2 regions of the Lactobacillus xylocopicola genome follow, and region 2 is predicted to be linked to the other one. Evidence: riboswitches for the same ligand, from Rfam matches in the RefSeq annotation. Region 2 holds a riboswitch; the other holds the start of a gene.

Region 1 (12,264 bases), 400 kb from region 2:
CGACCGCGAATTATCGCGCAAGCTTAACGCTGGCCTTAAAACCTTAAAAAGGTCCGGTAAACTAGCCAAAATTAAACATAAGTGGTTTGGCACAGAGCGCCCAGACTAAGTCAAAAAGTTAACGATTTATCTTTTGCTAGTTTCAATCCAAGTGGATTGAAATAAGAACTTAAAAATCATGGTAAATTGTAAAATGAAGTTGAACACTTGCCCTGATTAGAAAATGAAAAAAAGTCCATTGGACTTCTCTGATAGAATGTAATTAACACACCAAATTCTAGAAAGAAGTTGCCAATGAACTCGCTTAATTCTACCATATCTGCTCACCAAAAGGGCCAACATCTTGCTTGGCAAGACCGCGTGCTTATCCAAGTCTTGCGCCAGCAGGGCCAGTCCCTGCGTCAAATTGCCGCTAGTCTTACTTGTTCGCCCACAACCGTGAAATATGAGCTTGAACGGAGCCAAATTTCTTTATACCATGGTTAACGGCACCGCTATGATGCCCAAGCAGCGCAAAATCTTAGCCTACCACACACCCGATGAATTATATGAGAGAAGAGAAGATTAGATTGCATCTATCAAATCAAGTAAGGTGTTCAACTTAAAATTGCAATTTTCAATTTAATTATAATTCTTCCTTGACATTAACTAATTGGCATGGTAAATTCACAACGTTGATTTAATATACGAGGCTCCTACACGGACATAAGCTACTGTACAGAAACGTTGCGAAACGCCAATGTATAGGACAGAAATAACCGAACGAAGGTTATTTCCCAAGTAGCTAATGACTGACGTCTTTACGCCGGGTAGTGCTAAAATAACAAGATTTATTTTAGGGAGCCGCGATTTATTCGCGGCATTTTTGTTGCTGTATTTATAATTGCGGCTTTTTGTAGGAACCTCTTTGACTTAATTGTCAGGAGGTTTTTTTATTATGTATAAGACAGAAGATTACAACAGAGTCGCCCAACAAGCCCCGCAGTTGGCATTAAAGGTATTTGCTTCTGGGCCTGGCGGGCTCAGACGACAAGACCTAGCCGAACACCGTAAAAAGTACGGCAGCAACAAACTTGCTTACCGGCGCAAAACGCCCTTATCCGTCCAATTTTTACAAGCCTTTGTCACCCCGTTTACGCTTGTATTAACCGTGTTAGGGATAATCTCATTCTGTACCGATTATCTCTGGAGTGCTCCAGCCGATCGTGATCTAACGGGGACAATCATTATTTCAATCATGGTTTTGACCAGTGGGGTTATGTCCTTAATTCAGACAGTTAAATCCAACAATGCCGCTGACAAGCTTCAATTATTGGTCAAAGTGAAAGCCGATGTATATCGTGATGGCGAGCTCCAGGAAATTCTGCTCGAAGACTTAGTTGTTGGTGACTTAGTCAAGCTATCGGCGGGTGATATGATTCCGGCTGATATCCGGCTGATCAACACTCGGGACTTGTTCATTTCTCAGGCTGCGCTGACGGGAGAAAGTTACCCCGTTGAAAAACGTGCTAAACACCAGCAGGGCAGCTATGAAGACATAACCGATTATCCGACACTCGCCTTTATGGGGAGTAACGTCGTCAGTGGGACAGCAACCGGTCTAGTGATCGCGGTTGGACAAAATACCCGTTTCGGACAAGTTACCCAAAGCATCACCAATAATAAACCCACCCCCACTAACTTTGACCTGGGAATCAGCAAGACGTCATGGCTACTCATTCGCTTCATGGCAGTGATGGCCCCGATTGTCTGTATTCTGAATGGTCTAACCAAAGGCGATTGGGGGCAAGCATTGTTATTTGGACTTTCAACCGCAGTAGGCTTGACCCCCGAAATGCTCCCGGTAATTGTAACGACCAACTTAGTGCGGGGAGCTTTGCGCATGTCAAAGGGTGGCACCATTGTAAAAAATGTTAATTCAATCCAAAATTTTGGAGCCATGGACGTATTGTGTACCGATAAAACTGGTACCTTAACCCAAGACAAGATCATTTTAGAGTATCATTATAACGTCAATCATCAGGAAGAAGACCAGGTTCTAAAATATGCGTATTTAAATAGTCGGTTTCAAACTGGCCTGAAAAATTTAATGGACCAGGCAGTTATTAAAGCGGCTGCAAGCGAACTAAAAATTGACGATCGGCAATACGAAAAAATTGATGAATTGCCTTTCGATTTTTCCCGGCGCCGAATGAGCACAATCGTAGAAACAGCTGATGGATTGGTACAAATGGTCACCAAAGGAGCAATCGAGGAAATGCTCTCAGTGTCTAATCGCGTATTGTCACACGGCCAAGAAGAAATCCTGACCAAGGACTGGAAGAAAAATATTTTGCAGCAGGTAGCCGATTTAAATCAGGACGGGTTACGAGTTTTAGGTCTGGCCATCAAAAATAATCCTCAGCCAAGTGCAGGTGATGAATTATCCACAACCGATGAAACTAATATGATCTTCTTAGGATATCTAGCTTTTCTGGATCCACCCAAAAACACCGCGGCCAAAGCCATTAAGGCGTTAGCTGAACACGGAACCAAAGTTAAAATCATCACTGGCGATAGTCTCCCAGTTACAGAGGCCGTGTGCCGCAACATTGGCTTCGACGTCACCAATATTATCACTGGACGGGACATCCAAAGTTTCAGTCCACATGAATTAGGTCAGGCAGTCGAAAGCAGCAACGTTTTTGTCAAAGTCTCTCCCGAGCAGAAGGCACTGATCGTTAAGACTCTCCGTGATAATGGTCACGTGGTCGGCTTCTTAGGTGATGGAATTAATGATGCACCATCGATTGTCTTACTCCAAAAAGATTTAATGATCTTAGAACGGGGCGTTGTGGTCGGACGACAAACCTTTGGCAATATTATGAAATATATCAAGGCAACTTGCTCTTCTAACTTTGGTAACGTATTGTCGGTTTTATGTGCCAGCGCATTTCTCCCCTTTCTACCCATGCAGCCAATGCAATTACTATTTCTCAACTTGGTCTATGATCTATCCTGTCTCTCGATTCCCTGGGACAACATGGATCCCGAATACCTAAAAGTTCCGCGCAAATGGGAGGCTAAAAGCATTGCCAGTTTCATGAAATATATTGGTCCAACTAGTTCCGTCTTTGACATTACCACCTATTTAGCAATGTATTTTATCATCTGTCCAGCCGTGATTGGACATGGCTACGGAGCAACCTCAGGAACTATGCAGCAAAACTTCATCAAGCTCTTTAATAGCGGTTGGTTTGTCGAGTCGCTCTGGACGCAGACACTGGTCTTGCACGTTTTGCGCACGGAAAAAATCCCCTTTATCCAAAGCCGCGCTGCTGGCCTCGTCACCTTGGTAACCTCACTTGCCTTGGTCTTCGGTTCCGTTCTGCCGTTCACAGTAATTGGCCAGTTCTTGCAGTTGTCCCCCTTACCCGCTAGTTTCTGGTGCCTACTGACAGTTACCTGCCTTGCTTACATTATCCTAGTCACCATCGTCAAACGCTGGTACATTAACAAAACAGGAGCATTATTATGAAAAGAAAAACTATTACTTACCCTGTCCAAACCGCACTTGCACTAACATGGATAGGCTTGGGAATCGCCTGGTTATTGCATCAACAGCTTGCACCAGCAATTTTATTTACCACTTCAGGTGCGTTTATGCTGGTTGATACCATCATGAATTAACCAAAAACCCACTAGGCAATGACAATTCTTCCTGGTGGGTTTTATTTTATCCAATTGATTTTCAAACTAGCACTAGTCACGCAACAAAAGATAACCGGACAGCGGTTATCTTTTGCGATTTCAACTATTTATCAGTGCACCTTTCTCACTGCCACTCGCTGGCCAGCCATTCTTGGGCCAGGTCAAACCAGTGGGCGGCATGCGGATTATCTTGCCACTCCTGTCCCTTAACGACCATATCCGTGCGGCCAAGCGAAAAACCATGGCCGCCCCGGTTAAAGAGATGAACCTCGCACGGTACGTTTTGGTCATGGAGAGCAGTGACATATTCCAACGTATTAGTGACTAAAACAATTGGATCATCCCAAGCATGAAAGATGAAGGTCGCCGGTGTGTCACTTGTGACCCCTAACGAGCTGTTTTTAATAAATTCATCCTCCGGTACCAGATCCACTTCTCCTTCCGGAACTTCAAAGCCCAACTTAGCCAAGTTAATCAAAGGATAACCTAAAATGGTCTTATTGGGCAACACATCTACTTGCTTAAAGGCAAACTGTTCTTGATAAGCAGCGGCATTAGCCATGCTATTGGCAAAGCTTGCAACATGGCCGCCAGCTGAGAAGCCAATGGTCACAATCTTTTCTGGATCAATCTGGTATTCTGCGGCGTGGTCGCGGAAATACTTGATCGTCGTTAAGACATCAAGCCCCGCATCAGGGTAAATGTCTCCTTCCTGCACCAAGTTGTATTCCATTACCACACTATTGAAACCATAATTGTTAAAGGCAAGTGCAACGGGTTCGCCCTCTCGCTTGGAGAGGTGATCGAAGCTGCCACCTGGAATCACAATTGCCAGTGGATGCTGGGGGGTAACCAAGTCACCAATTGTCGCCAAAGTGTAGGTATGAACCTTGAACTTACGTCCATTAAAGTTAGTTAATGTTAAATCTGTTACTTTCATTTTTTCACCTTATTTTTTGCCATTGCTCTTGTGATCAAGGCGGTTGATAATGGTACTGTTAATAATACACCAATGAGTGAATACAAGATAATTAGCGCTTCATTAACAAACATTTTTTCGTTCAAAACCTCACCCAAGGTATAGTTTAAGCGGATATACCATAAAAACAGCGATAAGAAGCTGCCAAACATCCCAAACAAAATCGTATTCATGGCCGTGCCCAAAACGTCATCGCCAATCTTAACTCCACTTGCCCGTAATTCTGCAGTCGAAATCTCCGGCTTGTGCTTCTTGATTTCAAGCAAACCCGAACTCATTGCGACGGCTGCCTCCGCAACCGCACCGAGCATTGAAAAAATTGCCACCGCAACTGCAATCAAGGGATAACTAAGGCCTGGCATCTGTGATAAGCCCACCAGCATTTCACCGGCCTCCGGTCCCAAACCGGCCGCTTGAGCCAACCACTCAAAGCCCAGAATCAGTACACTGACCGTCAAGCAAATCCACAATGCCGAAAAAAAGGAATTTTTGGCAACTAGATAGTCATGTGTACCTAAGAAGATTATCGTCACCAGCTTTAGCGGAATAAAAATTAGAATGAGAATGGGAATACTGATTCCCCAAGAAATAAAAACGGCCAATAAAATTAGTAGTAAAGTATTAATCAAGACACTGAAAAAACTGCGAATTCCAGTTTCACCACCAACCACAGCCATCAAGACGGCTAGGACAATTAATAAGGCTGTTAACGTGCTCATTTTATTCACCCACCTTTGCTGGTTTATTTTCCAAAAACCAAAGACTGCAACCCGTCGCAAAGACCACGGTCAAAACAATCCCAATGGCAGAAATAACACTCTGGGTGACCCCTAATGACAACGTAAAACCAAAGGCCGATTTAAGGCTGTTATTATCGCGCAAATAAATAATTGTCTGCGGCAAAGCTTCCGACATAAAAATCAACACTAAAACATTGATTAGCGGACCCATGATCTCTTGCCCCATGGTCCGCCCACTATTAATTAATTGCTTGGCAGTCAGGTCTGTCGTAGTCTGGACTAACTCATACAGACTGGAAACGATATCCGTTGCCTCATCCATAACCGCACCCAGTATACCCAATAGCGTTTGGGCTAAGAAGATCCCGCGCGGATCTTGGGTAGCATAGTCACCTGTCTCATACTTGATTTCAGACTCGCCCGTCAGGCGCATAATCACATAACACAAAACAAACGACACAAACACCCCCAGCAGGGTCGCGGCCCAGGTTGCCAGCATCTTGCGATTAAAGCCCTGTACCAGCAGTAGACTGAAGAAGGAGAAGACCACATCGGCAACACCAAATAGTAAGACAATGTAAGAACCGTTTAATTTAATGTTCAGCATAATAACCAGGTAGAAGAGCACCCAGCTCAGCGTCATAGAAGCAATTAGACCGAGCGCTTTTTTGCCTGAAACGGCAATTAATAAAGCCGCTGTAACGGTCAGCGCCAGCACCAATACCCAGTCTCGTTTCGGATTTTGGATGGCGGGTTCACCTTTTTTGATATTAACAAAAATCCGCTGACCCGCTCGATATTTTTGCGTTACTAGCTGGGACGGATAGTAAAAGTTTTGCGTCGTAAAGTGCCGACCCTGGTGCTCTCCTGATAAGACCTTTAAGTGTAAGACTTGTTTTCTGGTTTCATCCTTATTACCATAGACATCTGTACTTTTTTCCACCAGTGTATCTTTGATTGTCTTGTCGGTAATAACCGCCACATCATCTTTGACATAAATATTAGTGGCAAAGTAAGTCCCGGCTGTTAACACCAGTCCAATAACGGCCACAACTAGTGCAAGCAAATGGCGATGCTTAATCTTGTTCATTTCATCAGTCCGATCTCTTCTGTTTACTGTACCCCAAAAGTAGGTCCACTTCCTTAAAAATTTACTTAAATTTCATCAAAAAGACGACTTTTATTAAAAGTCGTTTTCATTTACATATCAATAAAGCGATGCCACCAATGCTGCTTTGTTGGTTCTACCTGCATATCCGCTAAAGTTCGGTGGTCATTAGCAATTTTTTCAGCATTTTCCTTGGCCTTAGACAAAATTTCTTCGTGTACTTGGTCGCTAGGCTTTTGTTCGTCTTGCATAACTTGAGCCCGCTTCTCGGTTGCAGTCAGCGGCCGCTCTACTGGCACTTCAGCCTCAAGGCCGGTTTCACTCACAATCCCCGAAATATCCGGCAGGGCAGCCAACTTTTCTGAATCAACGGCAGTTTGCTGGTTTTCAAGGAGTTCTTGATTTTGCTTTTCAATCCGGTCTAACTGCTGGTGCAAATTAGCCAGTTCCGTATTTTGCTGCTCAATTGTTTGTTGGAAGGCATTAAGCAATTTGGTCATTTGCGGTGTCGACATTACTTCCTGTTTTGCGCCCTTGTCTTCAGCTTCAGTTTTTGTATTCTGGTCACTAACTGCAAAAACTTGCTGGGCCGCCTCTTGCAAGGTTAGACCATGCTCTTGAGCCAACTGATGAAAGTCCTTTAAATCCTGCAAGTCTTGCTTGCTGTATAACCGGGCTTTCTGCTTGGTTCTGACGTAATAATCTGCTTTACCGGTAACGCGCTCAACGATAAGCGAATACTTACGTAAGGTCGCAACACTAATCTGCAACTCTTTGGCAGTCGCCGCCGGCGCGGTTAATTCTTCAAAATGATGCTTGTCACTAGTCATAAAAGAATACTCCCTCACCCATTGTTATTGACCAATCTTGTGCAACAAGGTCTGTTTATGCTCATATCGCTCTAATCCCAATTCAATCAGTTTGGTAATCAAAGCGGTATAGGAAATACCTACTTGCTCAAAAAGTTTAGGATACATGCTGATATTAGTAAATCCTGGCAGGGCATTGACCTCGGTCAAGATAACCTTCTGATCGCTTGCACGCAACGTCGAATCAATTCGCGCAAACCCACTACACTCTGTTACCTGGTAAATTTTCAGGGCATTGGTCCTAACCTGCTCTGCAATCTCGGGCGGAATAGCAGCCGGAATCTGCAAAGTTGTAGTTGAATTTTCATCGTACTTGTTTTCATAACTGTAAAAAGTACCCTCAGCGTTGATAATTTGACCCACCCCTGAAACTTGCGGTTGGTCATTGCCCAACACCGCAGTCTCAACTTCAGTGCCGTGGATAGTCTCTTCGACCAAAACCTTGTCGTCATATCTAAATGCATCAGCCAAAGCTGCTTCATACTCCTTGGCAGTAGTTACATGGTGTACGCCAACGGACGAGCCTTGGTTAGCAGGCTTAACAAAGAGGTCATTACCTAATTTGGCACTAACTTTAGCATACGCATCGTGATCATTGCTTGGATCTTCATATTCAAACCGTTTAATCGCAATCCAATTCGCTACAGGCACACCAACTCGTTGGGCCAGAATTTTAGTGAATTCCTTATCCATCGTTACCGCGGCAGACAATACATCATCACCGACAAAGGCCTTGTCCAGCACGCGAAAAAGGCCTTGCAAACTGCCATCTTCGCCTAGATTGCCGTGAACAATCGGAAAGAAAACATCAATTTCAGCCAAGTTGGCTAACTCCACCAAGTTGGCGATATTAGCTGCCTGATGGGGATTTTTAACCGTGTACTGCGGATTTTCAAGTACCTTGAATGCATCCTCTTCGCTAGCAATATAGCCTGAATTAGTAATCCAAATCGGATGAACTTCAAACTTGTTTTTATCGATCGCACTATAAATGTTGTGGCCCGACATAATTGAAACTTCATACTCAGATGAATTACCACCAAAAATAAGACCAACCTGTGTTTTCCTAGTCATTGTTTCTACCTCATATGTTTTAGCTTTTTTTATTATACGGCATTTACTAGCAGAAAAATTACAAATTCACTAATTTTTAGCAAATAATTTTCGGATCCGGTTAAAACCTCATCGAGCCGGCCTTAAAGCGCCAATAATTTAATGGCTATGTTATGTAGAAACAAGCTAAATTTAGTCTAACTATACAGGATAGTAGTAATCCCTACAGTGTTGTAAAAAATCTAGTTATAGCAATTTTGTTATTTAAAAATTGCAAAAAAACTATTTGATTCGCCCCAGCTGTAAGCGCTATGCTATTTTCAAAAGGATTTAAAACAAACATTAGCGAGGTAGTAAAAAATGGAACTAAAAAGTGGTCAATACAATGTCAAGGCGATGGGACACGGATCTGAAGCCATGCCGATGACGGTGGAAATTAATGATAATAAAATTACTAAGATCACGGTTGATTCAGCTAGCGAGACTAAGGGCGTGGCGGATGAGGTTTTTCACCGACTCCCCCAAGAGATTGTCGCCAACCAAACGCTCAACCTTGATGCGGTCAGCGGTGCCACCATTTCTAGCCACGGCGTGATCGCTGGTGTAGCCGCTGCAATTACCCAAGCCGGTGGTGATGCTGCCGCTTGGAAGCACCGGCCAAAACCGGCCGTTGCTCAACAGCAAGACGAAGTGATAACCACTGATGTGGTTATTGTTGGTGCCGGTGGTGCTGGCCTGGCTGCAGCGGTGCGCTCTATTCAACACGGTGAACAGGTCGTCATCCTTGAAAAATACCCACAAGTTGGCGGCAACACAAGCCGGGCTGGTGGTCCTCTGAATGCAGCTGATCCAGAGTGGCAGGGCAAGTTCGCGGCTCTGCCTGGTGAAAAAGAAACTTTGGAGGAACTAGCAGCACTGCCGCTCGATCAGATTGACCCAGAATACCAGGAAGACTTTGAGCAGTTGCAGGCACAAATCAAGGATTATGTGGCAACTGGGGCAGACCACTTATTTGATTCCACCCTCTTGCACGAAATCCAAACCTATCTTGGCGGAAAGCGCACCGACTTAAAAGGTAATGAAATTCACGGCAAGTATAACTTGGTCCATGAGTTAGTTACCAACGCTCTGAACTCGGTTAAGTGGCTGACGGATTTAGGCGTTAAGTTTGATAATAGTGAGGTTACCGAGCCGGTGGGCGGACTCTGGCGGCGCGGGCACAAACCGGTAGAACCGATGGGTTATGCCTACATTCATATCTTGGGCGATTGGGTGAAAAATCATGGCGTCGAACCACACCTGGAAACTCAAGCTGAGCACTTAATTATTGAGCACGACAAGGTCTGCGGCGTAATTGCCACCCGCGCTGACGGTAGTATGTTAACTGTCCACGCCAAGGCAGTGATTTTAACGGCCGGCGGCTTTGGCGCTAACACCAAGATGGTCCAAAAGTTCAATACGTACTGGACCAGCATTGCTGACGACATTGCTACCACCAATTCCCCTGCAATCACTGGCGATGGTATTCGACTAGGGCTTGAGGCTGGCGCTGACTTGTTCGGCATGGGCTTTATTCAGTTAATGCCCGTTTCTGATCCGCAGACGGGGGAATTATTTACCGGACTACAAACACCTCCAGCCAACTTCATCATGGTCAACCAAAAGGGCCAACGCTTCGTCAACGAGTTTGCCGAACGAGATACCTTGGCCAAGGCAGCGATTGACAATGGGGGCTTATTCTACCTGATTGCTGACGATCAGATTAAGGAAACTGCCTATAATACTAGTCAGGCAGCAATTGATGCCCAAGTCAAGGCTGGTTCCTTACTCAAGGCAGACACACTCACAGAACTAGCTCAAAAAGCAGGTATGGATCCAGACACTTTAGTTAAAACCATTAAAACTTACAACCACGCTGTCGACCAAAAAAATGATCCTGAATTCCACAAGAACGTCTTTGGTCTTAAGTGCGAAGTTGCACCTTTCTATGCCACACCAAGAAAGCCAGCCATCCACCACACCATGGGCGGGCTGACCATTGATCCCCAGGCCCGAGTTTTGAACCCAGCGGGACAAATCATTAGCGGCCTCTACTCAGCCGGTGAAAATGCCGGCGGGCTTCATGCCGGTAACCGTTTGGGGGGTAACTCACTTGCCGATATCTTCACCTTCGGCCGGATTGCTGCTAACACCGCTTATGAAGAAAGCCAGGACCTAGATGCAGCTAGCGCAGCTTCCCAAAATTAAGCTTTAAGAAAGGAACAAACCATGTTTTTAAAAAGCCACTTCGGCACTATTATTACCGCCATTTTAGCTCTAGTGATGGGCTTCATCATGGCAATTGCTGTTATCCTGGTTGACCAACTTGGCTTGACCTGGACAGTTTTATTCAAGCTCTGGGCAGAAATTTTCTTTATTGTCTTCGTTGTTAGTCTTTTCATTCCATATAACAGTTGGGGTGACCGCTTTGCCCAATTATTAGGCTTGAAGCCAGGAACCTTGAGCTTTAAGCTGGTCCAGGCTATCATCCCTTCCGCTATTTTGAACACTTTCAATACCTTGATTTGTAGTGGCCAGAGTATTTTCTATAACGCTGAAATTCCCCAGTCAATCCGGATGCAAACCTGGATTAACGGTTGGACACATGATTGGCTAATTTTCTTTATTATTTCATATCTTGCTTCCTTTGTTGCTGTTTGGGTTGGTACTAAGACCGCTACAGTAATTTTGGGTAAACCAGCATCACGGTCAATCTAAGCCACTTTTAGAAGTTAAAAACTGATATTTTTTGCCAATCATATTTGCCAGAATTATCAGTTTTTTTGTATATTTAAGAAAGTAAATTTAAACCTTAAACCAACAACATCAGCTTAGAAATGGAGTTATTATGAACAATCCAGAAGAATTGCAGCATTTCTTAGATGTCTTGCTCAAAGAGAGCAGCTTTACCAGAGCGGCTAAAGAGCTTTTTATCTCGCAACCATATCTTACCCAACTAATTGGCCGGATTGAGCGCAATCTTGGCGTCAAAATAATTGAGCGTAGTAAACCGCCTTATACCTTAACTCCAGCCGGCTTAATCTATTACCACTACCTCGAAAGCATCTCCTATGACAAGCAACAACTAAATCGTCGCCTTGCTTCATACACTAACCCGAAGCAACAAGTTATCCGCATTGGTATCCTAGAAAGCTTGGGTACTTACCTGCTACCGGAACTCCTGCCCCAATTTCTGCAAAATAATCCGCAAGTCAGCATCCAATTAGTTGAGGATTTTCCGCGAGAAAGCGAAAAAAGGTTACTAAATGGGGAAATTGATTGTTACATTGGACAAACTCCAGAGGCCATTAACTCCAGTCTTGATGTTGTAATCAATGGCGGGGAACGCTATTACGTCGTAATCTCGCCCGCTTCCCCGTATTATCAAGCGGGACGCTTTATTCTTGATCCAGGCGAGCTCAATTTGAGAGACTTGTTACAAGAACCACTGGTCTTGAGTGCAGCTGGTTCGGCAGTCAGACACCAGGTTAATGGTCTCTTTCAGCGCTTAAGAATTGAGGGCAACATTGTCATGGAATCCAAGAGTGTGATCACAGCGACTAATCTGGCCATCCATGGCATTGGGCTAACTATTTCCTCAGCCAGTATTATCAAGCGGATTGCCCAGACTCCAATCAACCTTTTTCCTTTGGACAGTAGTATCCTCAACTTGATTTTCTTTATTGCAACTAGGCACTCCGTAGAGACTTCACCAGCCTTGCAGAACTTGGTCACTATCTTCAAGCATAAAAATTTACAACCTAAAATCACCTAGCGGCAACTAAA
Region 2 (12,264 bases):
GATATCCTCAATGGCCTGGGTAAAGTGAAGTGTGTCCATCTTTTCCTGGTAGTCCGCAATAGTCTCACTGGCAACGCGGGCTAAATCTTGACCAAACTCATCCTGGTCACCAGCCACCGGCTTGACTAGGCCAGCTTGATACTGATTAATCATCGAAACTGTTCGATTAAGCAAGTTACCTAAGTCATTGGCCAAGTCATAATTGACGCGTTCAACGAAGTCTTCAGGAGTAAACACCCCATCTGCCCCAAATGGTAGCGCCCGCATCAAGTAGTAACGCAAGGCATCAACACCATAACGGCTGGTAATTGATTCAGGATAAACGGCATTACCCTTGGACTTGGACATCTTGCCATCCTTCATGAGCACCCAGCCATGGCCAATAATGTGTTTAGGCAGGGGCAGCCCTAGGGCCATCAACATAATCGGCCAATAAATCGTATGGAAACGCACAATTTCCTTACCCACCAAGTGAATATCAGCTGGCCAAAACTGCTTAAATAGAGAATCATCCTCAGAACCATAACCCAGTGCCGTAATATAGTTGGACAGGGCATCGATCCAAACGTAGACCACATGCTTGGGATCACTTGGGACCGAAATGCCCCAAGAAACCGTTGTTCTCGTCACAGATAGATCTTCTAGGCCCGGTTTAATGAAGTTATTGACCATTTCCTTTTCGCGAGAATGCGGCAAGATGAACTCGGGGTGGTCTTGATAGTACTGGTAGAGGCGGTCAGCATACTTACTCATCCTGAAGAAGTAAGACGGTTCTTTGACTAGCTGAACCTCGTGGCCGGACGGTGCCTTCCCGCCGATTACATTGCCGGTATCATCCTTATAGACCTCGGCTAGCTGGGACTCAGTAAAGTATTCTTCATCTTCAACCGAATACCAACCGGTGTATTCGCCCAGGTAGATATCACCTTGCTGCAAGAGCTGTTCAAAAATCTGCTGCACTCCCCGGACATGCTCCTCATCAGTGGTTCGAATGAACTTGTCATAAGAGATATTCAGACTTTTCCACAGCTTTTGATAGGTCGCTGCCATTCGATCCACAAATTCTTGCGGCTTAATGCCTTGTTCTGCAGCTTTTTGTTCAATCTTAAGACCGTGCTCATCGGTCCCCGTCAAAAAGAAGGTATCATAGCCCTGACTCCGCTTGTAGCGCGCCATTACATCGGCTGCAATCGTCGTATATGCATTACCAATGGTCAAGCGACCAGATGGGTAATAAATTGGGGTCGTGATATAAAAAGTTTTTTGCTCAGCCATATTTTTCTCCTTAAGTTTTGTCTAACTTCATTATATTATACTACATCACTAAAAAAGAGAATTCCGGACGGAATCCTCTTTTCAAACGAGCCCTTTTTACTAGTAGCGCTAAATTAAGAACTCTTCACTTTTCAGGTAAAAGTGCTTAATCACCGTGGTGAGTAAAATATAGAGCACTAAAATTCCTAGCACAATCCACATGAAACTCATTGGGAGCTCGCCAAACTTTAGTTTGTTGCTCAAAAACGAGAATGGAATCAGCGTACCAATAATACTTGCACCAAAGGTGGACAAGATGACCGTGGCCGTAGCATGCTGACCCACAAAAGGCAAGCGCGGATCGCGCAAGGCATGGATAACCATTTCTTGAGTCCAAAGCGACTCAATAAACCAACCCGTGTGGAACAATGCAATAAAGGCAACCTGTTGAGCGGGGCTAATCGCATTATAGTTACCGCCAACCAGGTGCGGGCAGATCACAAAGTACAGCAAGCCAAAAGTTAAAATATCAAAGACTGAGGAAGTCGGTCCAAAGTAAAACATAAACTTCGGCAGTTTTTTGGTTGACCAAGTCCGTGGTACTTTCAGGTACTCATTATCCATATCATCAAAAGGTAGTGACAAACAACTGGTGCCATACAGCAGGTCCAAAACCAGTAACTGGAGCGGGAGCATCGGCAAAAATGGCAAGAAAGAGGAGGCCACTAATATTGACAAGATATTACCGAAGTTGGAGGAAAGAGTAATCTTGATATACTTCATCGTGTTGCCAAAGACTTTACGACCAATCCGAACCCCCGTTTCGAGCACATTGAGATCCTTATGCAACAAGATAATATCAGCAGACTCTTTAGCAATATCAACGGCCGTATCAACTGAAATTGAAACATCAGCGGCTTTCATTGCGGGAGCATCATTAATCCCATCGCCCATATAACCGACCGTATGCCCGTTTTGCTTCAGCAAGTTAATAATTTTAGTCTTATCTTCTGGTGAAAGTTTGACAAAAATATTGCATTCTTCAACCATCTTGGCTAGCTCTTCCGGTTTTTTACCTTCTAAATCTGCGCCGGAATAAACCGTATCAACGTTCAACCCCACCTGCAGACCAACCGTTCTGGTAACGGCCTCATTGTCGCCAGTCAAGATCTTAACGGTGATTCCATCACCCTTAAGACGGGCCAGAGCGACTTTGGCACTCTCCTTGGGCGGATCAAGAAAGGCTAAAAACCCGCAAAGAATTAGCTCATTTTCATCCTTGACCGAAAATTCGCCCACTGGGGCCGGATTCCGCTTATAGCCAATCATAATCACGCGCAGGCCATCATCATTCATGTTGTTGACCTTTTCCATTACCTTTTGTTTACGCTCTGGGGTTAGCGGCAGAATCTGGCCATCGACCTCAAGCTTGGTAGCAACAGCCATCATTTCTTCAGAAGCGCCCTTGGTTACCAGCAAGTGTTCGCCATGTTCACGATCAGCGTTCTCAACCACAACACTCATGCGCCGTCTGGAGAAGTCGAAGGGGATTTCATCAATCTTGTTATAATCACGCTGGATTTCACTAATATCGAGTTCGTCACCGGCAGCCTCGATAATTGCCTTGTCAATCAGATTCTTCATCCCCGTTTGATAATTAGCATTGATGTAGCCCATTTCCAAAATCCGCGGGTTTTCGTGCAAGTTCAAGTCATAATGGCGTTCTAGTACGACCTTGTCCTGGGTAAGTGTTCCCGTCTTGTCGGTACACAGGATGTCAGCAGAGCCAAAATTCTGAATCGAGTTCATTTTTTTGACGATTGTCCCCTTTTTGGACATCTCAATTGAACCCTTAACTAAGTTAGTGGTAACAATTACCGGCAGCATCTCTGGAGTCAGACCAACTGCGGTCGCAATCGAAAAGATCAAGGCATTAACCCAGTCACCCTTAGTTAGACCATTAATAATTAATACTAGCGGCGCAATGACTGCCGTCATAACAATCAAAAGTTTAGAAACGTTCTTGATCCCCACGTCAAAAGTCGTGTTCTTAACATCACTGTGGGCAATGTCATGCGCCAGCTTGCCAAACATGGTCCGCTCACCCGTGGCAAAAACTACACCTAAGCCAGAACCAGAAACAATTGTCGTTCCCTCGTAGAGAATGTTGGGGTAATCCAGATAGTCACGATCTTGACCTAATTGCGGTTTCTTAGTCGCAATTTTTTCAACTGGATTTGATTCACCATTGAGCGAACTAGATGAACAAAAGAGGTCTTTACTAGTAAGTAACCGCATGTCTGCCGGCACCATATCACCAGCAGCCAGACGAATTACATCACCAACCACCACCTTGCTGGTATCGATCTCCTGGTCCTTGCCATCCCGGATGATATCCGTGGTAACCGAAACCATTTTTAAAAGTGCTTCAACGGCACTAGAAGATTTGACATTTTGGATAAAACTAGTAATCCCTGAAATGACCACCATCGTGAGCATGATGGCAACTGTACTCAGATCTTTTTCTCCGGCCGGTACAAAAATATAGTCGGTACAGAGAGAAATTGCGGCCAGGGCTAATAAGACCAACGTAAACGGCGTTATAAAGGCCTCAGCTAGAAACTGCAGCTTAGAGTTGCGCTTACCAGACGCGATTGTATTGGAACCAAATTCCTCCCGGTTTTTTTCTGCTTGACTACTGGTCAGTCCGTCGCTGCTTGCATGGAGCCTTGCGAGTGTCTCCGCCCTATCCTCATTGGCAATGGCTTTGACTAGCTCCAGGTCCTTGTTGCTAGCAACTTCAGTTGGTTTTCTCAGCATCTTCATCACTCCTTTTCTTTCCAAAACACAAACAAACTAAAAAGAGATCGCCCTCATACCGCTGGCGACCCCCTTTTAAACAAGGTATCATTAATACTCGTCGTTCAGTTTTAACACTACGTGACGTAAGCTCAGGCTAGCTATCTGGTTACCGCCTTATCTCGACGGTAACTATTTAACTCATTGGCATCTCTGGATGTTTCTGAGCGATAGCATTTGTTCACGTAGGAGTCTCACCTAACAGTTTATTTGTTTTATTTGATTTGCACTGTGAGTGTAATACACATCACCAACTTAAGTCAACCCATTTACTTATTTTTTGAGTGCAAGTTATTTTTAAAGAATAAAGCCAGTCCCCCCAAAACGACCACGAGGGCTAGGGCAATTGGAAGTGCTAGCCGGTGGGGATGCGTGATTTGGGCGCGTTCCTCCGCCGACAAGTCGTACTTATCAAGCGAATACTGATACTGTTGGTCAATGGTGGTCGCACATGCTCTAAAGACGAAGCGTAAGCCTTGATTAAATTTTTGGCGGTTATTGCTGCGCAAGCGGTCGGACTGTGCCCGAATGATGCTACCGCGAATATCCGCGGTAAAGCCGCCGTGTAAGTCCTTACTGGTATAAATCTGGACGTTACGCTTCTGATCTTTACTACCTACCACGATAAAGACGGTGTGTTTATACTTACTCAGTTTTTTGGGCGTTAAATGATTCACCCGGTTTACTGTCTGCACAATAATTCGCGGTTGCTCACTCGTCTGCAGATAACGATCGTTCTTAGCCATAATCAACTTACTGGTTTCACGGTCCAGCAGATGACTATTGTCTTTGACGTTGGGATTGGTAAAAGCCGTCATCGTGCAAAACACCCCCACCAAGGCAAGCATTAACGTCAACTTAGTTTTCAACGTCTGCCAGCATTTGAGCCAATTGCTCCACGTAGTCGCGGTCAATTTTAATTTGCTCATAGGGCACCCCACATTCTTTAAACAACGCTATGGTTAACGGACTATCATGATAGTCAAAGTAATAATTAACTTTTTTGACTCCGGCCTGCGTCAGTGCTTTGGCACAATTGTAACAAGGAAAGTGCGTTACATAGATTTCCGTAGCGGCAGTCGAAACTCCGTTCTTGGCACATTGAATCAACGAGTTCATTTCCGAGTGAATTGTCCGCACACAATGCCCATCCACCATCTGATGACCGACGTCATCACAATGCGGAGCCCCCGTCACGGAACCGTTGTAGCCGGTTCCGATAATTCGATTGTCCTTGACCAAGACACTACCAACAAGCGCTCGCGCACAAGTTGAGCGTTGGGCAATCACCAGTGCTTGCATCATAAAGTATTGTTTCCAAGGAATCCGTTTACGCATTTTTTACCTCTTAAAGTAATTCAGGCCAATTGCCTCACGCACCTCAGTCAGAGTTTGATTAGCTACTTGATTGGCCTGGTCTGAGCCTGCTACCAGCATCTCCTCAACCTCAGCTAAATTTTGCTCAAAGTGGGCCCGGCGAGCCCGAATTGGACTCAATTCTGCTTCCATTACTTCGTTCAGGTAACGTTTAATTTTGACATCGCCCAAGCCACCTTTTTGGTAATCTTCTTTCAATTCTGCTACCTTATCCTTATCAGGGGCAAAAATATCAAGATAGGTAAAGACCGTATTACCTTCAACCTTGCCTGGATCCTCGACATGAATATGCCCCGGATCAGTGTACATTGACATGATCTTCTGCTTGACAGTTGCTGCATCATCAGACAGGTAAATCGCATTATTCAATGACTTGGACATTTTGGCATTGCCATCGAGTCCAGGCAACCGCCCCTGGCCTTGGGTCGGAAAATAACCTTCCGGTTCAACCAGCACCTGACAATTATATACACGGTTGAAAGTCCGCACGATCTCACGGGTTTGTTCAAGCATCGGTGCCTGATCATCGCCAACCGGCACCAGTGTTGCTTTAAAGGCCGTAATATCGGCTGCTTGAGACACTGGATAATTCAAAAAGCCTACTGGTAGGGACTCAGTAAAGCCTTTTTGCTTAATCTCAGCCTTCACAGTGGGATTACGCTCCAAGCGGCTAACCGTTACCAGGTCCATATAATAAGCTGTCAGTTCGAACAAAGCTGGAATTTGCGACTGCACGAAGATGGTTGAAATAGTTGGATCAAGTCCCACCGCCAGATAGTCCAGGGCAACTTGCACGAGGCTGGTGCGGATTTTTTCGGGATCACGGGCATTGTCAGTCAGGGCCTGAGTGTCGGCAATCATAATGAACGGGTGGTAATCACCAGTATTTTGCAGTCTAACCCGATTTTTTAAAGAACCAATGTAGTGGCCCACATGCAATCTCCCAGTTGGGCGATCGCCTGTTAGGATAACTTTCTTATTCATTCTATCTTGCCTTCCTTGAACTTTTAAAACCTATTTCATCTGCTAATTATAGTCAATTCTACCAAAAATCAAGTGATGATTAAATACGGAGAGAAAAATGTGCAATCAATTTCAATTAGCCAGTCTGGCTGAAATTAGCAAATATCTGATACAGGACTTAAACTTACCACTGGTCGAACCAGCTGCTCAGCTTCCGCAAGCGCAGCAAATCTTTCCCCAAGCGGCTGCACCTGTCTTGCTTTTTCAAGATAAGCAGTTAATCTTAGACAAAAAGACCTGGGGTTATCCCAGTTTATTCGCCAACAAGGTAATCTTCAATGCTCGTATTGAACGCTTTTTTGCGGAAAAACCGTCGCTGTGGAACAGCTCCTTTGCCAAACGGCGTTGTCTCATTATTGCCAAGCAATTCTTTGAATCCGGGCCGCAAACTTATCTAGCTAGCAACGGCCGCCGTTACCATGAACGTTTCAGTTTTCGCAATGAAACTGAACCATTGACCTTAATTGCCGGAATTTATCAAGAAGACCATTTCGCCATGGTGACGACTGCCCCTAATTCAGTGATGGCACCACTTCATGACCGAATGCCCTTAGTCATTCAACCCCAGGAATTGCGGCAGTGGCTCTTTCAAAACTTTACTTCATTGCTTGACCGTAGTCAGATACCCCTAGCTGTCAGCAAAATACCGCAAAGACAATAGCCAATCTGCTACTTTTGCTAGTTACCGGTCTAAATTTTTTAAATCGAAACTTGGATTTAGACCAAAAACATGGTAAACTGGTTCAGTAATGCGGGTATAGTTTAATGGTAGAACGTTAGCTTCCCAAGCTGAAGATGCGGGTTCGATTCACGCTATCCGCTTGAAAAAAAAGGCAATGACTTAAGTCATTGCCTTTTTTTGTTAGGTCATAATAACCAAGATCAATCCGTTAACTATTGCCAAGTAGACAGGCATCCAGAGCGTTTGGGTATAGAGGTAAGACCAAGCAAAGATGGCACCAAAGATCAAATTGACCACCAGTAACGGCAGCGAATTTTGCCAATTGAGCAGGCTAAAGACCAAGCCCGAAGCAAGTGTCCCCAGCGCAGCTGTCATTACGGTGTTACGCCGGAAGGCATAGTTAAACAAAAATCCAGTCGCCAGAAATTCCTGCAGCACAGGTACGACAATACCTACTGCCAATAATAAAAACCAGTACGTACCACTTGCTTCATGGTGCAAGTAGTCAAGCTGAAAGCCATACAGTTTGAGTTTGCCATAAGACTGTAACCACGACACGCTGATCCGCAGAACCGTCACGACCACCGTCAAGCCCACAATAAGACCGAATTCACTCAACCATGAGCCCGTGAAACTGCGGTCGAAATAACGCTGCTCCCGGTTAAAACGATAAATAAAAAACAACAAAACCATCAGTGAAATCGTGACAAATAAAATTAAATCCCAGATGTGAATTGGTGAATTGTTAGTAACAAGCTTAACTACGCCAGCAACCATTATGTAGCCAATTAAGTAAATGGCATAGCGAATTAGGTTGCCTTCTCTTGATGCTGGTGTATTCACAAAAATTACCTCTATCCAATGTGTACCTTACAAGTCCCATATTATAGCAAAAAAAGGCCGCTTTATGAAATGCCAGCTGTTTTTTCTCCTGCAGACCGGCCGTAATGCTTACTCATAAGCATTACCACCATTGTGACCACCAACCAGGCTGCTACGTCTGATGGCGGTCGCCCCCGGCAACAGACTGGAAGCCCGGATTAGACTGGTAAAACCGTACCTTTGTCTAATCCGATCGATAGTCAGATCAATGGTATGTTTTTTTAGCTGTTCAGTAGGTTGAACAAAAAAAGTTAGCTGGTCGCTAGTTGCAGGGACCAAGTGGCTACAACTTACTCCTATTTCTCGGACAGGCTCGCCATGCCAATTTTTGCGCAAAAGTGCAATGAGTTCTTGCACCAGCAGGTCAGTGTCATTAGTGGGAAGAATTTTTTGCTGAACGCTGAAACCCTTGCGGTTGCCATCTTGCTGATATCGTGAAAAGCCAATATGCAGACTAAGGCAGCCGGCCTGCAGGTGATGTGCCCGAATCCGAGCGGCCACCTGCTCACCAATTTCACGGAGGACGATTTCCAGCTCACGTTGGACCGTATAATCCCTCGTTAAGATTTGCGAATTACCATAGCTTTTCGTCCGCGGTTGGTACTTTTGGCTGATGATACTACGGTCAACCCCCCAACTCATGGCAAATAATTGTGCGCCAATAACCCCGAATTCTTTTTGTAAAATAGCCGGATCAGTGTGAGCTAATTCATACATATTATTAATCTGTAACCGGTGCAGACGCTTGGCCGTTCTCTTGCCAATCCCCCAAACGTCTTCTAAATTAGGAAGCCGCCAAATTGTGTCGGGCACATCAATGTAGTGCCAGTAATCAATCATCGATTCCCGGTGTTTAGCCGAAGTATCCATTGCCAACTTGGCCAGTAGGGGATTTTCACCGATCCCACAAGTCGTGTATAGTCCCAGCTCCTTTCTAATTTTTACTTGAATTTGCCGTGCCACCAAGTAAGGATCGTCACCAAACAAGTGCCAGGACTTGGTCATGTCAATCATCGACTCATCAATTGAATAGGCATGGATGTCCTCCTCAGCTGCATATTCCCGCAAAATGTCCAGCACTTGCATGCTACGCCTGATATATAAGTTCATATGTGGTTCTACTAAGATCAAATCGGGGGCCGCATCACTATTAGGTAGGTCACGCACTCGCATCACATTAGTCAAACCATACTTCTTTTTTGCCAGTGGCGACGCTGCCATGATTAATCCCGCGCCCGCTTTACTGTCAGGCTGGTGGGAAACCACTGCTAATACTGCCTTCATCGGATTGAGTCCCCGCTTAAGTGCCTCACAACTGGCAAAAAAAGACTTGTTATCAATCATCAAAATCACGCGATGCGGTTCATAGCGGTAATCATACATCATCTTCACCCTCTGTTCCAAACTACTGTTCGATTATCAATTATACAAACATACGTTTGAACAAGCAAGTGAAAACTTATTTAATCGCAATGATAGTTACCTGGTATTCACCAGCTGGTGCTTCTACCTTAACCTTACTTCCGACCGTTTTTTTCATGATGGACTGTCCCAATGGTGAATCATAGGCCACCTTACCGGCTGTAAGATCGGCTTCCAGCTGGCCCACAAGTTGATACTCCACTGTTTCTTCCTCATCAGCAAATTTCAAAGTGACGGTTTTGCCTAAGTCAACCTTGCCGTCTGCGCTTTTTTCAACAATTTCGGCATACTTTAACTGCTTGTCCAAGTAACGCAACCTGCTCTGCAAGTGTCCCAAGTCCCGTTTAGCTTCCGTATATTCAGTGTTTTCTGACAGGTCGCCTAAGGCTCGTGCCTCCTGCAAAATCTTAATCCGACGGGGCCGGTCCTTCTTTAACCGAGTAATCTCATCCTTGATTTTTTGGTAACCGGTTGGGGTCATTTTTTGATAATAAACCATTATTTTCTCTCCCTACTTTTTCTTTTAAAATTATCCACAAGCATTTAATCCTATTTTACCAGCATTTAAGCGACTTATTTGGCACTAAAAAATAAAGAGTGCTAATTATTTTATTTTTCCTAATCTGCATACTATAATAAGCAGTGTAAGGAAGAAATGAAAGTCTTCCGTTACAAAATAAAGTTAATTTGAAAGGAAGTTTTTACTATGGCAAATGAAATGATGAATCGGCACAATGACATTTTTGATGCGATGAATGACTGGTTTGATCTTCCAAAGAAAATTTTTGACAACAATGAAATGGCAAAATTAATGCAGGCAGATGTCGTGGAAAACGACCACGAATACGTTATTAAAGTTGACCTGCCCGGCATGGATAAGGACAAGATTAACCTTAGTTATAACAACGGTATTTTGAGCGTTTCAGGTTCGCGCAAGTCCTTTAAGGACATGTCCAAAGATGGTAGTCTTATCCACCGCGAAAGAAGTGAGGGTCACATCTCCCGTAGCTTCAGGCTCCCAAATGTTGCAGCTAGTGACATCCATGCCAAGTATGACAATGGGGTACTGACCATTAACCTACCAAAACAAAGCGCTAATGAAAGCGAAAACTCGATCCAAATCGACTAGCTTTCCAGAGCGTTTTAGGACACCCCAAGATAATTACTTTGGTAAAACGAGTTCAAATATTGAACTCGTTTTTGTTTTGGCTTAGAATAGAAGATAATTTAAAATTAAATTAAAAAGGAGATTAATTTATGGGACATCAGGTTACCGTCCAAGAAATCGAAAAATTTGCAGACCAATTCAATGCCAACCCTAAAAATCAAGTTATTGCCCGCGCCGCTCAAAAGAGTGGCGTACAGGCCGCCGCATATAACGAGCGGGTGCAAGCTGAATTAAATCGGGTTTTTTCAACTGAACTAGACACTGAAAACGTTACTAACCAGCGCCAATCGGGGCGCTGCTGGGAGTTTGCGACACTCAATATTTTGCGCCATAACTTTGGCAAGCAGCACCACGTTAAGAACTTCACCTTCTCGCAAAGCTACAACTTCTTCTGGGACAAGATTGAACGCGCAAATATTTTTTATGAGAACATTCTAGCTACTGCTGACCAGGCACTAGACTCCCGTACCGTTAAGGCTTACCTTGAAGATGCGGGAGCAGACGGCGGACAATTTCACATGGCCGCTGCCCTAATAGCAAAATATGGGGTAGTACCATCTTATGCCATGCCGGAGAATGCTAACACCAACAATACTCATGCCTTTGCCAAGACACTTGGCGACAAGCTGAGAAAAGATGCCCTAGTGCTGCGCGCGTTAAAGCAAAAAGGTCAGGAAGATCAACTTGCCAAAGTACGCGAGCAACTCTTGAGTGAAGTGTACCAAATGACGGCTATTGCAGTCGGTGAGCCGCCCCGGAAGTTTGATCTCGAATACCGCGACGACGACAAAAACTACCACTTGGACAAGGACTTGACACCACTCGAGTTCTTGCACAAGTATATGGGCGACGTTGACTTCGATGACTACGTTGTCCTAACTAACGCGCCCGACCATGAATATAACAAACTGTATGCTTTACCCTTTGAAGACAATGTAGCAGGATCTTATCGTATCAAGTTTCTCAACGTACCAATGGAATATCTCGAATCAGCATCCGTTAGTCAATTAAAAGACGGCGAAGCCGTCTGGTTTGGCAATGAAGTTGGTGCCCAAAGCGACCGCCAGCAGGGTTACCTCAACAGCGACCTGTACCAGTACACTGACTTATATGGGGTTGACCTCAAAATGTCTAAGGGTGACCGACTACGTACCGGAGCTGGAGCTTCCACTCATGCCATGACCATTGTGGGGGTTGACGAAGACCAGGGCCACATCCGCCAATGGAAAGTGGAAAATTCCTGGGGTGAAAAGAACGGCGACAAGGGCTTCTTTGTCATGAATAACGACTGGTTCAGAGACTATACTTATGAAGTAGTTGTCCACAAGAAGTACCTAACCCCCGACCAAGTCGCCTTGGCAGAAGGCCCAGTAACCGACCTACCCGCCTGGGATTCACTTGCCTAGTAATAAATTAAGATGCAAACAAAAAACGAGATTCACAAGAATCTCGTTTTTTAGTTAGTTCGCATGAGCAGTTCATCAAACCGCTGGAAAAATTTTTCTTTATCAGCCTTGGTTACTAGGGTAAGCTCGCGACCATTTGGATCATCAACCAACCGGCCAGCAGCCAAGCCAGCGGTAATTACCTTGACCCG

What was found. A riboswitch is a leader RNA that binds a small molecule or an ion and turns the genes downstream of it on or off. The one in region 2 is predicted to bind magnesium.
Region 1: another riboswitch for magnesium. It lies ahead of mgtA (magnesium-translocating P-type ATPase); the one in region 2 lies ahead of mgtA (magnesium-translocating P-type ATPase).

The regions. Positions count from the first base shown of each region.
Region 1 covers NZ_AP026803.1:137,373-149,636, reverse strand. The annotation lists gene R8389_RS00755 (amino acid ABC transporter substrate-binding protein) at 1-109, shown strand, start outside; partial or broken gene R8389_RS00750 (helix-turn-helix domain-containing protein) at 295-483, shown strand; M-box (ykoK) riboswitch at 672-836, shown strand; gene mgtA (magnesium-translocating P-type ATPase) at 938-3,517, shown strand; gene R8389_RS00740 (hypothetical protein) at 3,514-3,669, shown strand; gene R8389_RS00735 (alpha/beta hydrolase) at 3,815-4,630, opposite strand; gene R8389_RS00730 (YibE/F family protein) at 4,627-5,388, opposite strand; gene R8389_RS00725 (YibE/F family protein) at 5,390-6,499, opposite strand; gene R8389_RS00720 (MerR family transcriptional regulator) at 6,610-7,347, opposite strand; gene R8389_RS00715 (D-alanine--D-alanine ligase family protein) at 7,372-8,460, opposite strand; gene R8389_RS00710 (FAD-dependent oxidoreductase) at 8,800-10,686, shown strand; gene R8389_RS00705 (hypothetical protein) at 10,708-11,196, shown strand; gene R8389_RS00700 (LysR family transcriptional regulator) at 11,327-12,253, shown strand.
Region 2 covers NZ_AP026803.1:1,368,457-1,380,720, forward strand. The annotation lists gene metG (methionine--tRNA ligase) at 1-1,275, opposite strand, end outside; gene mgtA (magnesium-translocating P-type ATPase) at 1,384-4,074, opposite strand; M-box (ykoK) riboswitch at 4,163-4,326, opposite strand; gene R8389_RS06645 (TPM domain-containing protein) at 4,383-5,042, opposite strand; gene R8389_RS06650 (deoxycytidylate deaminase) at 4,972-5,451, opposite strand; gene trpS (tryptophan--tRNA ligase) at 5,455-6,474, opposite strand; gene R8389_RS06660 (SOS response-associated peptidase family protein) at 6,572-7,174, shown strand; tRNA gene R8389_RS06665 (tRNA-Gly) at 7,265-7,335, shown strand; gene R8389_RS06670 (CPBP family intramembrane glutamic endopeptidase) at 7,376-8,038, opposite strand; gene R8389_RS06675 (Y-family DNA polymerase) at 8,147-9,460, opposite strand; gene greA (transcription elongation factor GreA) at 9,537-9,998, opposite strand; gene R8389_RS06685 (Hsp20/alpha crystallin family protein) at 10,206-10,628, shown strand; gene R8389_RS06690 (C1 family peptidase) at 10,757-12,073, shown strand; gene R8389_RS06695 (nucleoside hydrolase) at 12,124-12,264, opposite strand, start outside.